2 regions of the Polaribacter staleyi genome follow, and region 2 is predicted to be linked to the other one. Evidence: riboswitches for the same ligand, from Rfam matches in the RefSeq annotation. Region 2 holds a riboswitch; the other holds the start of a gene.

Region 1 (8,258 bases), 1.2 Mb from region 2:
AAATTATGAAGGATCTTGAAATTACTATTACTGTTAAAACTATTCTTAAAAAAAGAGAAAACCTAAAATAAGATATAGACTTAATGTAAATTTGTACTCATTAACACCTGTTGTGTATTTTGATGAAATTCCAGTCTATTCGAGTGAATTTTACGATTGCAATGCGTAAAATTTGTATCAAGAATAGGTATTTTAAGTTATTAAATTGTTCTCGATACAATTTTTCGTCCCTCAAAACACTCGAACTGACATTGTAGCGTTTAAAAAGTTAAAATACATAACAGATTCATTAACAATTAATACATTATAAAATGAGTAAACAACTCTTATTAACTCCATATAACAAGAATTTAAATTTAAAAAACAGAATCGTTATGGCACCAATGACGCGTAGTCGTGCAGATAACGAAGGTAAAGTAGCAACCGACGAGTTACAAGGCTTGTATTATGAGCAACGTGCTTCGGCTGGTTTAATTATTACAGAAGGTTCTCAAGTATCTAAACAAGCCGTTGGGTACATTAATACTCCCGGAATATATACTGATGCGCAAGTAGAAGGTTGGAAAAAAGTAACCAAGCGTGTACACAATAAAGGCGGAAAAATATTTATTCAACTTTGGCATGTTGGACGTATCTCTCATCCAGATTTTCATAATGGAGAATTGCCAGTTTCGGCTTCGGCCTTAAATCCTAATTCAAAATCATTTACTCCAGAAGGTTTTAAGGATACCGTTACTCCAAGGGAAATGACGATTTCTGATATTAAACAAACTGTAGAAGATTTTAAAAATGCAGCAGCAAATGCAGTAAAAGCAGGTTTTGATGGTGTAGAAATTCATTCTTCAAATGGATATTTGTTTCAACAATTCTTTAATGGAAGCTCTAATAAAAGAACAGATATTTATGGAGGAAGTATTGAAAACAGGGCTCGTTTTTTCTTCGAGGTTTTAGACGCTATGAAAGAAGTAATTCCGCAAGAAAAAATTGGAGTGCGTTTTAATCCCTCTTTAGATGGTTTATTCGGAATAACCATGGATAAAGATACCATTCCGACGTTCGAATACATTATAAAAAAACTTAACGATTACAATTTAGCCTACGTACATTTATCAGAACCGTTTACAGATGTTTCTAAAGTTCCTTTTGCAGTAACAGAAATAGCAAAACACTTTAGACCTTTATATAAGGGTACGTTAATGATTAACACAGCGTTTGATCAAGAAAAAGGAAACAAAGTCTTAGAAGCTGGCGATGCCGATTTAATCGCTTACGGAAAACCATTTATTTCTAATCCTGATTTAGTAGCGCGTTTTGAAAATAATTTAGAATTAGCAGCATGGGATCAAGACACGTTTTATACACAAGGAGCAAAGGGATATACAGATTATCCAAATGCTTCTAAATAATTTAAATAAGCAATATTCTAAACAAGGAATTTACTTCCTAGAATAGTATCAAATAAAAAGAGCATCTCAATTATTGAGATGCTGTTTTTATTTTTAATTAGAACCAAATCTTAGTGGTTTAAAGCTGATAAATAATAAGGTATATATAAATAACAATGCCAAATACCAGGTATTAGAAACTAAATCTAGGTAATCTATTTTTCCGTTAGCGAAACTTAAGATCATTAAAACCTGTGCGCCATAAGGTAAAAGTCCTTGTGTAATACAAGCAAATATATCTAATATAGATGCTGTTTTTTTATTGTCTAAACCGTACTCATCGTTAATTGTTTTTGCAATGGGACCAGAAATTATAATAGAAACCGTATTATTAGCAATTGCCATATTGATGGTGCTTACTAAAGTTGCAATGCCAAATTGAGCTGATTTTTTACTTTTTATAAGTGTCTTAATTTTTAGCAGTATAAAATCAATCCCTCCATTTTTTTTCACCAAAGCCGCTAATCCACCTGTAAGCAAGGATAATAAGAAAATTTCTGTCATATTTGTAAAACCAGTATAAGCTATTTTAGTAGCTTCAATAAGTGTAAAATCTCCATAGATTAAACCTAAAAAGATGCCAGAAAGAACACCTAATAATAAAGTTATAAATACATTAACACCTACTATAGATAAGGTAATCACCAATAAATATGGTACTATTTTTAGTACAGAATAATTATACGTTACAGTTTCAGTTGCTACCTCTTTTAATCCTAAACCTTGAATAATTAAGATTGCAATGGTAAATAACGCAGCAGGAACGGCAATTTTAATATTTTGTTTAAATTTATCACTCATTTTACAGCCTAAAGACTGAGTGGCAGCAATGGTGGTATCAGAAATTACAGATAGATTATCACCAAACATGCTACCGCCTAATAATGCGCCACAAAGTATGGGTAAGTCCATACTACTTTTATCTGCAATACCAATAACAATTGGTGCTAACGCAACAATGGCACCCACCGAAGTACCTGTAGAAACCGATAAGAAACCCGCAATTATAAAAATACCAAAGTAAATATATTGTATGTTAATATAATCTAACCCAAGACTTACAATAGCATCTACACTACCTGTAGATTTTGTAATGGTAGCAAAGGCACCTGCTAATAAATAGATTAAACACATGGTTAATATTTTATCATCTCCACAACCTTGTAACAGCGTTTTAATTTTAGAGTTTATAGATTGTCTAAACATTAAAAAGGCTACAATAATACCAACTATTACAGCAATGGGAGCAGGTAATGCATAAAAATCGTTTTGATAGATACCAACACCTAAAAACGTACATACAAATACGAATAAGGGAATTAATGCGCTAAATTTTGGAGTAATTGTGTTTGAATTTGCCATGTTACTTTTTTCTTTCTAAAAAGGACATAGCTGCTTATAAGTAGAATTATGAGTTAACATTGGTTCCAATTTATTGGCTTATCTATTTAGCACCTTGCTCGTTATTGCAGGTTGCTATCTCCTTTTTTTTGAGATTCTTGATAATTAATTTAAGAGCGCAAAATTAGTGTATAAATGGATAGTTATGTCTTTAAAAGCGTTAAAATTTTATGAAATTTAAATAGTATGATTTTAAGTGGTTAAGCTATTACTTTTACTTAATGACAATAGGAGTGATGTGTCAAATGTGTATGGAATGTATTTAATTAATGATTTTTTTAGGCAATTACTTCTATTTAAACCCTTATATTTATATTCATAAAAAATGAAAATGGAAGAAAGAGTAATTTATAAATGTTTTATTTCATCACCTGGTGATTGTGGGGAAGAAAGAAATATTACAGAAAAAGTAATTGGAAAACTTAATAAAGGAATAGCTAAACATTTAAAAATAAATTTTGAAACTTTTAAATGGGAAAACGATGTTCTACCTGATATGGGTAAAAATGGACAAGAAATAATAGATGATTCAGTTGAAAAATCTAATTATGATATTTTTATAGGTATAATGAGATATAGATTCGGAACTCCTACAAAAATTGCAGGTAGTGGAACTGAACATGAATACATCAAAGCTTTAGAAAAAAAGTCTAATAATTCTTTACCTAAAATAGTTTTCTTTTTTAACAATGAAAATGTAAACCCAAAAGAACTTGATTTTATACAATATAATAAAGTCCAAGAATTTAAAAAAAAGATAGGAACAAATGGTTTATATATAGATTATGAAGGTGTCATAGAATTTAAAAAAGAGTTAGAAAGGGTTTTAGAATTATTTATAAAAGGGCTTTCAACTAAATTTCAATCTAAAGAAGTTGTTGAGACAATTGATAGAATTAGAGTTAAACTAGATGATGACTTAAAAAAGTCTTTAAAATCATTTAACGAAGATGCTCCAATATGGATTGAACCTATAATTAGTAAATCTAATAACATATCAAAAAACCCTACTAAAAATATTGAAAATAATATTGATCTTTCTGAAATTTTAAACAATACAAAAAACTTAATAATAAAAGCACCTTCTGAATTTGGTTTAACATCATTAGCTCATTATCTAAAACTAGAAGCTTGGAAAATTGGAAAAACATTTGTTTATATAGATTCAAAGTTAACCAAGAAACATAAAATAGTAAAAAATATAGAACAGATTATTACCAATGATTATTTAAAAAATAGAGAAAATATTGATTGTATAATTATAGATTCTATATGTTTTGAAGAATCTGGTACTTTAAAAATGATTAAAAATGTTTCAGATAACTTTAAAGAAATCCCTATAATTATACTTAATACAATAGGAAACGATTTGTTTTTGACAACTAATGAAGATGAAGATGATGTGAAAATTAATAGGAGTTTTTTGACATATTATTTACTATCATTACCTCAAAGCGAAATAAGAAAAATTGTAAACCAATATATAATAAATAACTCTTTTAACGAAGACAATGATATATTATTAGACAAAGTTACAAATGATTTAGAAGTCTTAAATATTCACAGAACAGCAAAAAATTGTTTAGCTATATTAAAAGCTTCCTCAAAAATTGGAGTAGAACATTCTTCGGTAAATAGGACAAAATTATTAGATACTATTTTATCTATAATTTTTGAAGAATATGATATACCAACTTACAAGAGTAAAAAACCTGATATTAAAGACTGTACATATGTGTTAGGTTTTTTCTGTGAACTCCTTCTAAAAAGAAATGATTTTGAATTTTCAGAAGATTATTTTAAAAGAGAGTTACAAGATTTTTGTGAAGAAAATTATATTGATTTAGATTTGGATTATTTATTTCAAGTTCTAATTGATAATGCAATATTTGCGAAAAGAATTGATTTATATTTCTTTAAGAATGTATACTGGGTATTTTATTTTATAGCTCATAGAATGAATCTTAATTTAACGTTTAAAGAAGATATTTATAAAGAGAAAAGATATATTGATTTTCCTGAAATAATGGAATTTTATTCAGGTATTGATAGAAATAAAGAAGATGCTTTAAAGGTCTTAAAAGATGACATTAGAGAAACATTAGAGAGTGTTAAAGATAAAGTTAAAATACCTGGTAATTTAAATCCTTATAATTCTATTTCATGGGAACCAAATGTTGAAAGTTTAGAAAAAGAAGAAGAGAAAATAAGTAAAAATGTAATTTCTTCAGGGTTACCAGATGAGCTAAAAGATAAATATAATGATAAACATTATGATCAAGTAAGACCATATAATCAGGTTATTAATTCTGTTATGAAGGATTATTCTTTTAAAGTTTTAATGCGACAAATAACTGCTAGTTCAAGAGTTCTAAGGAATAGTGATTTTGTAGATTCTAACTTAAAAAAAGAATTTCTTGATGATATTTTAAGAGGTTGGAATGAAGTCTCTAAATTATTAATAATATTAACTCCAATATTAGCAGATAAAGGAAATGCTGCTTTTGAAGGAGCAAGATTTGAATTAAATGATGATGATTTTAATATAAGTAATAAAGAAGAGAAACGACTTAGAGTTTTACTGTCTGTACCTACAAATGTTGTTAGTTTTTTTAAAAATGATTTGTTTTCAAATAAAATGGGGCCTTTAATATGTAGTAAGGCTATAAATGAAAGTAATTCACTTTTAAAACATGAACTAATGCTACTTATAGCAAATGAGAGACCCAAAAATTGGAACATTATAATTGATAAGTATATAGTCGAACTAGATAAAAACTCTTTTTTCTTATCAGATATTGCAACAACATTAAAAGTACAATTTAATTACAATGTTACTGAAGTTAAAGATAGAAGAATATTAGGTAATCTAATGCATAAATGTAGAGCAAAACATTACTTTAAAACAAATAACCCTGACTTAAAATTAATTAATAGAGCTAGGAAAGATAATAGAAGTAAGCATTTTTGATTTGCTACTGACATAATATAATTTTGGCAAAACAATAGGAGAGTGGAACGTAATATTTTAGGGTGTTAGCAATACATATTCTTAAGTTTACCTATTTTATAATACCTCTAAAAATAGTCTTAAAAGTTAGAATCTATCATAAAATATAGAGAAACGAACCGTAATTGTTTCCAAAAATATATGTAAGTCTTGATTTTTTTGTTTCTTTTTTCATCAAGGAAAAAAAGAAAGTAATAAATGATTAATAGTAGGGATTATAATATCTATTTAACATAATATTAAAAGTACTAACCAAAAGAAACTTCAATAATAGTTCATAATAGAACAAGTGCATAGAATTTTATTTTTCTTAAAATTTATGCTCTTGTGGGAAGTTTACGAAAATGATATTAGAAAAAAATACTGACGGATTATTGTAGAATAACAGAATTTCATACAAACTAAAAATGTTAGCTTTTGTGCGGCTGCAAGCGTTGGAAAATTGTGTTTAAAAAAATTACTGCGTAGCATAATTATTTTTAAAAAGCAATCGAGCCTTTTTTGCAAGAGGCAATTTAATACTTCAACAAGTTCAGCACAGGCGCCATGGCGAATTATAGCTACAAATTATTATAGTTCGAATGTTTATTAGAATAGAGTATTTAAATAATATCATTTAATAATACCAAATACGAGATTCTACGAAAATATAATTGACACTTGTTGACGAATTTTAAAACAACCCCAAACTAATGTTTATTGGATGTTCAGAGCTTTCTGGGATATTTTACATAATAGAGAATTATAGCTACACAATTAGAATTCGAACTTGATAGCCGTAATTTCTTTTAACATAATATCTATCGATATAAGTCTAAAGACATTATATCTGATATTATGTGTAAATAGCCTGAAATACGGCTATACAGAAATCACTATATAAATGTACTATAATTTATATTATGTTAAATAGATTTTTTAACAACACTCCTTATCTATAATAACCACTATTAATTCTGAACATGAAAAATTACATATTCTGTGTGTAATAATTATAATCTTTTAAAACCACATCTATAAATTCGGTATCACTTTTATGAACAGATTTAATTCCGGTGACTTCTAAAATTTTAGAACGCAATTTTATTAAGGTTTTATAGTCACTAAATTTCTTAGCAGAACGAAACGTGTTTTTAATAATACGTGCATCATTATCAGACAATTTAATCACATTCGGATACGTGGGCACGTAGGTATTTGAAATATTTTCTAAAATGGTTTCAGAAAATTTCACATCATCCTTTAGGTAAATAACCACAGTATTGGCAATGATATCACCAAAACGTTGGTTATTATCGGTAAATAAAATTAAAAAGAAACCAATCATCTTTCCAAAGAAAAAAAGCAGCATCAATAAGGCTGTTTCACTATCTAAGCCTAATGAGGCAACGTACACAAACAACAAGGTAAATAAGTTAAAATCTACCATTCTTAAAAACCAACGCATCATAAAATCTGTGGTAGAAGGTTTAAAACCATCAATATTTATCACTTTTAAGTGTAGTAATTTCTTGCCTACTGTTTGTCCGTCTAACCATATTTCTGTGTACAAAGAATAAAATGTAATGGGTAAAAAAACCATTACATCTAATGCACGTATAGACCAAGAATCTCCGTTTACAGCGGTATCAAACATTTTAAAGTCTAAAAACTTGATTGCAAAATAGAGATATGCAAATTTAATTACATTGTCTAAACCAAACGCCAAGAGCCTTTGCCCCACATTTGCAAGGGTAAAATTGATGTTTACATTTTGTGCTGTTTTTATTTGGAGTCTTTTCATGCAATGTTTAAATTCGCTCGTAATGAGAGAGGTCGCTTTTATAAAGCAAAATAAAGAAAAATGGCTCGAATTTGAACAAGGTTTTTCAAATAAAGAGAAAAAAAGTCCAGATGACATTGCCAACCTGCATATAAAAATCATGAACGATTTGGTATATGCCCAAACTTACTACCCAAAAAGTAAAGTTACCGTGTATTTAAATAAGTTAGCAAAGTCTAGCTTTGACAAGGTGTACCACTCTAAAAGGCGTGATAAAAACGTGTTTTTATATTTCTTTTTTGATAAAGTACCACTACTCGCCTACCAATACAGAAAATATATTTACTTATCTTTTATTGTCTTTTTTGCCTGCTTTTTCATCGGTTTATTATCTACTTTAAATGATGCTTCTTTTGCACGTCAAATTTTAGGCGATAATTATATAGACAAAACGTTAGAAAATATAGAAAGTGGCGATGCCATGGCTATTTACAAAGGCGGTAGTAATTGGGGGAGTTTTATTGGTATTTACGATAATAACCAACGTGTAGGCCTAAATATGTTTCTATCTGGATTATTTATTGGAATAGGCACTGGTTTTTATGTAGTTTATAATGCCATTATGGTGGCGGTTTTTCAA
Region 2 (8,258 bases):
TGGTTGCTATAAATTTACCTGCTACAAAAGAAAATAAATAGCTACTCATTAAATCTGTAGTAGCAAATGTATGCTCTATAAAACCATCTAATTCTAAACTACTTTCTTCAAAACCTCCCGCTAATACTTGCCAATCTTTTGGTGCAGTAATTCTTAAATTATAGTTGGCTTTTATATCTGGTTGATCAAAACAAGGAAACAAGGTACTCGCTCTATCCGGAACCAATAATGTATACAAAAACTCGTCATTTCTATTCAATGATTTTTCTCCTGCATTAAAAAATACTTCTACAGTATTTTCACCTAAGCTCAATCCTTTTTTATCAACGATAAGGTGTTCTTTTTGGTGATTTATTACAGATACCTCTCCGTTAACTTTAATCGATTTTAAATTAGAAACGGCTTCATTAAAATCTAAAACAACATCGTTCTTTAAATCATTAACGGTAAAATTAATTTTTAATCTAGAAGAAATTGGATCCTTTTTTTCATTCGGAATTTTAAAATGCAAATCATAAACAACATCCGTTATTTGTTGCTTTCTATAGGTTGCCAATTCTAAAGAAATTCCTTTTTCTAGTTTAATTCCCTCTTGTTTATCAGTACAAGAAAAAATAAATAAAAAAGCCAATATATATACGTTAAACTTCATTAATAATAATTTTAAGAAACAATACCTAGTTGTCAGTTAAAGTAAATTTTAAAGAAATGATAAATTTTGTATCAAGAATATATTTCTCAATAACCAAACACCTAAAATAAAAAAAGGTTTGACCTTAGCCAAACCTTTATCTTATAAAAAAATGAATACTACTTATTATATAGCCGCATCAATTTTACCTGTATATACATTTTTAGGCGCAACACCAACTTGCTTATCTACAACTTCTCCGTTTTTAAAGATTAAAACAGTTGGTATGTTACGTACTCCGTATTTTGCTGCAAATTCTTGGTTAGCATCAACATCAACTTTACCTACAATAGCTTTTCCTTCGTACTCAGCATGAATTTCATCAACAATTGGCCCTACCATTCTACATGGTCCACACCAAGCTGCCCAAAAATCTACCAATACTGGTTTATCAGATTTTAATACTAATTCGTCAAAGTTTGCGTCTGTTATTTCTAATGCCATTTTTATATTTTTAAATTGTTATTTCTGTTTTGAGTTACAAAAGTAATCATTTTATTTACTTTCTTGTTTTCAAAAAAATTACTTTTTCTTATTTGTCTATAAATAGTACTTATCTTAAAAATAAAAAATTCATTAAAAAAGCGACTAATACATGCCTTTTTTTTTAATGAATTCTTATTTTAATATTTTCTTTTTTAAAAGAAAAACAATTGCTGTTTTTTAAAATAATTCTGACGCAATTGCCTGTATATTATCACTTTTACCCATAGAATAATAATGTAAAACGGGCACTCCTGCTGCTAATAATTCTTTAGATTGTTGTATTGCAAACTCAATACCAACCTGTCTTACCGCTTTATTATCCTTACAACCATCTACAGCGTCTATTAAATCTTGTGGTAAATCTATTTTAAAAACTTGTGGTAAAACTTGTAAATGCCTTTTAACCGCTAAAGGTTTAATACCCGGAATAATAGGAACGTTAATCCCCATTTCTCTTGCTGCTTTTACAAACTCGAAATATTTGTTATTATCAAAAAACATTTGCGTTACCACATAATCTGCACCTGCATCTACTTTTTCTTTTAAACGTCTTAAATCTGATATTAAAGAAGGCGCTTCCATGTGCTTTTCTGGATACCCAGCAACACCAATACAAAAATCAGAATAATGTTCTACAAGCACATCATCATGTAAATATTGCCCTCTATTTAAGTTTGCAATTTGACCTACCAATTCTGTTGCAAAAGCATTTCCTCCTTTTACAGGTTTAAAATACGGCTCATCTTTCATAGAATCGCCACGCAACGCCATTACATTATCCAATCCTAAATAATGACAATCTACCAAAACATACTCTGTTTCTTCTTTTGTAAAACCTCCACATAATAAATGCGGAATAGCATCTACCTGATACTTGTGCATAATAGAAGCACAAATACCCACAGTACCAGGACGCATTCTTGTAATTCTCTTATCTAAAAGTCCGTTTCCTTTATCTAAATACACGTACTCTTCTCTCGACGTGGTTACGTCTATAAAAGGTGGTTTAAATTCCATTAAAGGATCTATATTGTTATATAAATCTTGAATATTTTTTCCTTTTTGTGGCGGAATTACTTCAAAAGAAAATAACGTTTTTCCGTTTGCATTTTTAATGTGATCTGTAACTTTCATTTAAGCTGAATTTATTTCAGTATTTAATAGAAGTAAGCAACAACTAATGCAGAAAACGATAACAATAAAAACTGTAGAAGGAATTTTAATTCTATTCTATATCTTTTCATTTCTTAAATTTTCCGCAAAAATGTACTTTCCTATTGTATTATTTATTGATTTAAATGTAACAAATTGTTAATTTAATGTTTTATTCATTTTTTGGGCGTTACCACAAGGGTCGCGCTTGTAATTTATCTTGAGCGGAGCCGAAAGGCTATATCTTTTTTTAAACAAAAAAAGGATGCCGTTTCAATCGCTAACGCTACCTATTTAGTAGCTTTTTCACATCTTCAAAATCTTCTTTATACTCCCAATATATCCATCTTCCATCTACATAATCCGTTAAGATATATTTTTCGCTTAAAGATTTAATTCGTGATGTTGCTATTAATTTCTTTCCAAATTTCTCTGCAACAACATGCGTCATTATCTCTTTATTATTTTTATCATAACCATGAGAAATAACATAACTGCCTAAATGTAACTCTATAAAACTCATACTTTATCTATTAAAAGAAGAACTAACTTTATTCTTCTGCTAAAATAGGGTGTAACCATTTTCTAGCCTTTTCTTTTGTAATTCCTTTTCTTGTAAAATAATCTGTTACCTGATCATCTGTAATTTTACCCAAACCAAAATACTTAGATTCTTTATTGGCAAAATAATAACCAGAAACAGCAGCCCCAGGCCACATTGCCATACTTTCTGTTAAAGTAACACCAATATTTTCTTCTACTTTTAATAGCTCCCAAATCGTTTCTTTTTCTAAATGATCTGGGCAAGCAGGATATCCTGGTGCAGGTCTAATTCCTTTATAACTTTCTTTTATTAAATCGTCATTTGTTAAACCTTCATCAATATCATATCCCCAATGTTTGGTTCTTACTTGCTTATGTAAATATTCTGCCATGGCTTCTGCAAAACGATCTGCTATGGCTTGTGCCATAATTGCGTTATAATCGTCTTCTTTTGCTCTATAGCTTTCTGCTAATTCTTGTGCACCAAAAATACCCACACAAAAGGCCCCCATATAATCTGTTTTACCAGTTTCTTTTGGGGCAACAAAATCTGCCAAAGCATGATTTGGAATCCCTTCCCTTTTCTTTAATTGTTGACGTAAGGTTCTAAAGATTGCTATTTCCTCTCCTTTTTTCTGAATAGAAATATCATCATCATTTATAGAATTTGCCTCAAACAACCCAAAAATTCCTTTAGGTTTTAACAATTGTTTTGCAATGATTTCTTTAATCATTTCTTGGGCTTCGGTATACATAATGGTAGCCTGCTCTCCAACAACTTTATCTGTTAAAATATCTGGAAATTTACCATGCAAATCCCAACTTCTAAAAAACGGACTCCAATCTATAAATGGTAATAATTCTTTTAAACTTAATTGTTTTAAAACCTGAATACCTAATTCTCTAGGTTTTACAATTTCTGAAGTTTCCCAATCAATTTTATACTTTCTCTTACGTGCTTCTGTTATAGAAATATAAGATTTTTCTTTACCTCGTTTTAAAAACTTAGTTCTAAACTCATCATAATCTTTCTTTAACTTCGCAGTATATAAATGGCTCGATTTCTTATTTAACAAATCTCCCACTACCGTTACTGCTCTAGAAGCATCATTTACATGTACAACCGCATTGCTATATTGTGTATCAATCTTAACTGCCGTGTGTGCTTTAGAGGTTGTTGCACCTCCAATTAACAACGGTAAAACAAAATTTTGACGTTGCATTTCTTTTGCTAAATACACCATTTCATCTAACGAAGGCGTAATTAAACCAGACAAACCAATAGCATCAACACGTTCGCTAATGGCCATTTCTATAATTTTTTCTGGCGGAACCATTACTCCTAAATCTACAATTTCGTAGTTATTACACGCCAAAACAACACTTACAATATTTTTACCAATATCATGCACATCACCTTTTACAGTGGCCATTAATATTTTACCAACCGGCTCTTGCTTGTCTCCTTTTTCTGCTTCTATAAACGGATTTAAATATCCTACTGCTTTTTTCATTACACGAGCAGATTTTACTACTTGTGGCAAAAACATTTTTCCTGCTCCAAATAAATCACCAACCACATTCATACCAATCATTAAATGCCCTTCTATAACATCAATTGGTTTTTCTGCTTCTTGTCTTGCGGTTTCTATATCTTCAATAATAAAAGCATCAATACCTTTTACTAAAGCATGTGTAATTCTATCTTGTAAAGGGTTTTCTCTCCAAGATAAATCAACCGTTTTTTCTACTTTAGATCCTTTTACTGTTTCAGCAAAATCTAACAAACGCTCAGTGGCATCTTCTCTTCTATCAAGAATTACATCTTCTACACGTTCTAATAAATCTTTAGGAATGTTATCATACACTTCTAAAAGTGCAGGGTTTACAATACCTATATTCATACCCGCCTGAATAGCATAATACAAGAAAACAGAATGCATTGCTTCTCGTACTCCATCATTTCCTCTAAAAGAAAAAGACACGTTACTCACACCACCACTTACACTTGCATTGGGTAAATTCTCTCTTACCCAACGTGTTGCTTCTATAAAATCGATGGCATTTCGTCTGTGCTCATCCATCCCTGTTGCAACCGGAAATATATTTAAATCGAAAATGATATCTTCGCTAGGAAAACCTACTTCGTCTACTAAAATATCGTACGATTTTTTAGCAATTTCTATTCTACGTTCATAATTATCTGCCTGTCCTTCTGCATCAAAAGCCATTACAATTACGGCTGCTCCGTAACGTTTTATTTGTTTTGCCTCCCAAACAAATTTTTCTTTTCCTTCTTTAAGTGATATCGAATTTACAACACATTTACCTTGTACAACTTGCAAACCTGCTTCTATGATTTCCCATTTAGAACTATCAATCATAATTGGCACTCTACAAATATCTGGTTCTGCTGCAATTAAGTTTAAAAAACGAACCATTGCCTCTTTCCCATCAATTAAACCGTCATCAAAATTGATATCGATAATTTGCGCACCACCATCTACTTGGTGTCTTGCAATATCCAACGCTTCATCAAATTGTTCATTTTTTATCAATCTTAAAAACTTACGAGAACCGGCTACATTTGTACGTTCTCCTACGTTTATAAAATTGCTACTTTCATTTAGAACTAAAGGTTCTAAACCAGACAATTTCATGTATTTTGTTTGTTTCACTTTCATATATAATGTTCTACTGTTGGAAAAGGTTTATAAAAATGATGTAATAACTCTTTCCATTTTTGATATTCGTTAGATTTTCTAAAACCGTCTTCGTGATCTTCAATTGTTTCCCAGTTTACGAGTAAGATAAATTTATTTTCTTGCTCAACACATTTTTTTAACTGATGAGAAACATATCCTTTCTGAGTACTAATAATCTTTTCCGCTTGCTTAAAAGCCGCTTCAAAGTCTTTAGACAATCCTTCTTTTATATTTAAAATTGCTACTTCTAGTACCACTTTAATTTAAATTACAAACCACCTACTACTCTAGGTTTATATTTTGCTGCAATATTTGCAATCACTCTAATATGTTCTGGTGATGTACCACAACAACCACCAATAATATTAATTAAATCTTTCTTTAAATACTCTTCTATTTGTTCGCCCATTTCTTCAGGAGTTTCATCATATTCTCCAAAAGCATTTGGTAAACCAGCATTTGGATGTGCTGAAATAGCAAAATCTGTTTTATTTGCGATTGCTTGTAAATGAGGTTGCAATAAATTGGCTCCTAAAGCACAATTAAATCCTACAGATAATAATGGAATATGAGAAACCGATATTAAAAATGCTTCTGCTGTTTGACCAGATAACGTTCTACCAGAAGCGTCTGTAATGGTACCACTCAGCATAATTGGAACCTCTATATATCTTTCTTCTTTTACTTGTTCTATGGCAAATAAAGCTGCTTTTGCATTTAATGTATCAAATACAGTTTCTACTAATAACAAATCTGCGCCACCATCTAACAAAGCTTCTGTTTGTTGTTTGTAAGCAATTCTTAACTCATCAAAAGTAACCGCTCGGTAACCTGGGTCATTTACATCTGGAGACATACTAGCAGTTCTATTCGTTGGCCCAATGGAACCTGCTACAAAACGTGGTTTGTGCGGCTCTTTTGCTGTAAATGCATCTGCTACTTCTTTGGCTATTTTTGCAGATTGATAATTTAATTCATATACCAAATCTTCCATCTGATAATCTGCCATTGCTATGGTAGTTCCAGAAAAAGTATTAGTTTCTACAATATCTGCACCAGCTTCAAAATACTTACCATGAATGGTTTTTATTGCTTCTGGTTGCGTAATAGACAGCAAGTCGTTATTTCCTTGTAAAGGTGTTGGATAGTCTTTAAAGCGTTCTCCTCTAAAATCTTCTTCAGTAAATTTATAAGCTTGTAGCATGGTTCCCATGGCACCATCTAACACTAAAATTCGTTCTTGTAAAGCTTTGTATATATTTGACATTTTTTGATATTTTTATCAATATGTCATCAGGAAAGGTAATTTTTTCGCTGTTATCTGTCTTTTAATTTTTAAAAACTAAAAGTAGAATGTAGCACCTTTCTCAAGATATGAGAGGTTGCCAAGGCTTCAGCGGGTCTAATCCCTCTGCCTTTCGTGATAACGTATCAATAAGTTTATGAACTGAACTGCAAATAAAAGGAATATTTTTTTATTTGCAGAATCTATTTGTAAAATCTACTCTTTTTCGAATAAAGTTGATGATAAATAACGATCTCCTCTATCGCAAATAATTGCAACAACTACACCTTTATCTATTGAATTTGCTACTTTTAATGCCGTTGCAACCGCACCACCACTACTCATTCCTGCAAAAATGCCTTCTTCTTCTGCTAAACGATGTGTTGCTTCTATAGCTTCTTCTTCACTAACCTCTAATACTTGATCTATTTTTTTAGGTTTAAAAATGGCGGGCAAATATTCTTGTGGCCATTTTCTAATTCCAGGAATTTTTGCACCATCTTTTGGCTGTACACCAATAATGGTAATATTTTTGTTTTGTTCTTTTAAATAATCAGAAACACCTGTAATGGTTCCGGTAGTTCCCATAGCAGACACAAAATGAGTTACTTCTCCTTCTGTATCTCTCCAAATTTCTGGCCCTGTTGTATTGTAATGCGCCTTTGGATTATCAAAATTATCAAACTGATTTAAACGAAAATATCCTTTCTTATACTTTAACTTTAGAGCATAGTCAATTGCTCCTTCAATACCTTTATCTGCTGGAGTTAAAATTACTTTTGCTCCGTAAGCACGCATAGTTTGTACTCTTTCTTTGGTAGAATTTTCTGGCATGGTAATAACCATATTTACACCTAAAACCTTTGCCATTAAAGCCAATGCAATACCCGTGTTTCCACTTGTTGCTTCTACTAAAGTATCTCCTTTCTTTATATTTTTTCTTTTTATTGCTTCAGAAATCATATAATAAGCAGCTCTATCTTTAACACTTCCACCTGGGTTGTTCCCTTCTAGTTTTAATAATAAAGTAACACCTTCTTTTTTAAAGATATTTCTAGCTTCTACAAGTGGTGTATTTCCAACAAAATCTATGATACTTTTAGTCTTCATCTTACTTTCTTTTTTGAAAAATATTATTTTCCGATTCTACTGTAACTACAGAATTTTCTACAACCGATTCTGTAATGCAAACATTTGCTCCAATAACAGAATTCTTACCAATAACAACATCTCCTCCTAAAATAGTTGCATTTGCGTAAATAACAACACCACTTTCTATGGTTGGATGTCTTTTGGTGGATGCTAAACTCTTCTTAACCTGGATACCACCTAAAGTTACTCCTTGAAAAATCTGAACATTTTCTTTAATATGCGTTGTTTCTCCAATAACAATACC

The links. Region 2 has a riboswitch for S-adenosylmethionine ahead of WHD07_RS15035 (homocysteine S-methyltransferase family protein). Riboswitches for the same ligand answer to the same signal wherever they lie in the genome.
Region 1: another riboswitch for S-adenosylmethionine. It lies ahead of WHD07_RS01655 (Na+/H+ antiporter NhaC family protein); the one in region 2 lies ahead of WHD07_RS15035 (homocysteine S-methyltransferase family protein).

The regions. Positions count from the first base shown of each region.
Region 1 covers NZ_CP150665.1:442,676-450,933, forward strand. The annotation lists gene WHD07_RS01650 (alkene reductase) at 312-1,406, shown strand; gene WHD07_RS01655 (Na+/H+ antiporter NhaC family protein) at 1,500-2,807, opposite strand; SAM-I-IV-variant riboswitch at 2,857-2,956, opposite strand; gene WHD07_RS01660 (hypothetical protein) at 3,178-5,817, shown strand; gene WHD07_RS01665 (RDD family protein) at 6,827-7,639, opposite strand; gene WHD07_RS01670 (stage II sporulation protein M) at 7,662-8,258, shown strand, end outside.
Region 2 covers NZ_CP150665.1:3,614,701-3,622,958, reverse strand. The annotation lists gene WHD07_RS15065 (M1 family aminopeptidase) at 1-652, opposite strand, end outside; gene trxA (thioredoxin) at 818-1,135, opposite strand; gene metF (methylenetetrahydrofolate reductase [NAD(P)H]) at 1,355-2,311, opposite strand; gene WHD07_RS15050 (hypothetical protein) at 2,616-2,852, opposite strand; gene metH (methionine synthase) at 2,881-5,556, opposite strand; gene WHD07_RS15040 (antibiotic biosynthesis monooxygenase) at 5,553-5,834, opposite strand; gene WHD07_RS15035 (homocysteine S-methyltransferase family protein) at 5,846-6,844, opposite strand; SAM riboswitch class I at 6,892-7,007, opposite strand; gene cysM (cysteine synthase CysM) at 7,079-7,972, opposite strand; gene epsC (serine O-acetyltransferase EpsC) at 7,974-8,258, opposite strand, start outside.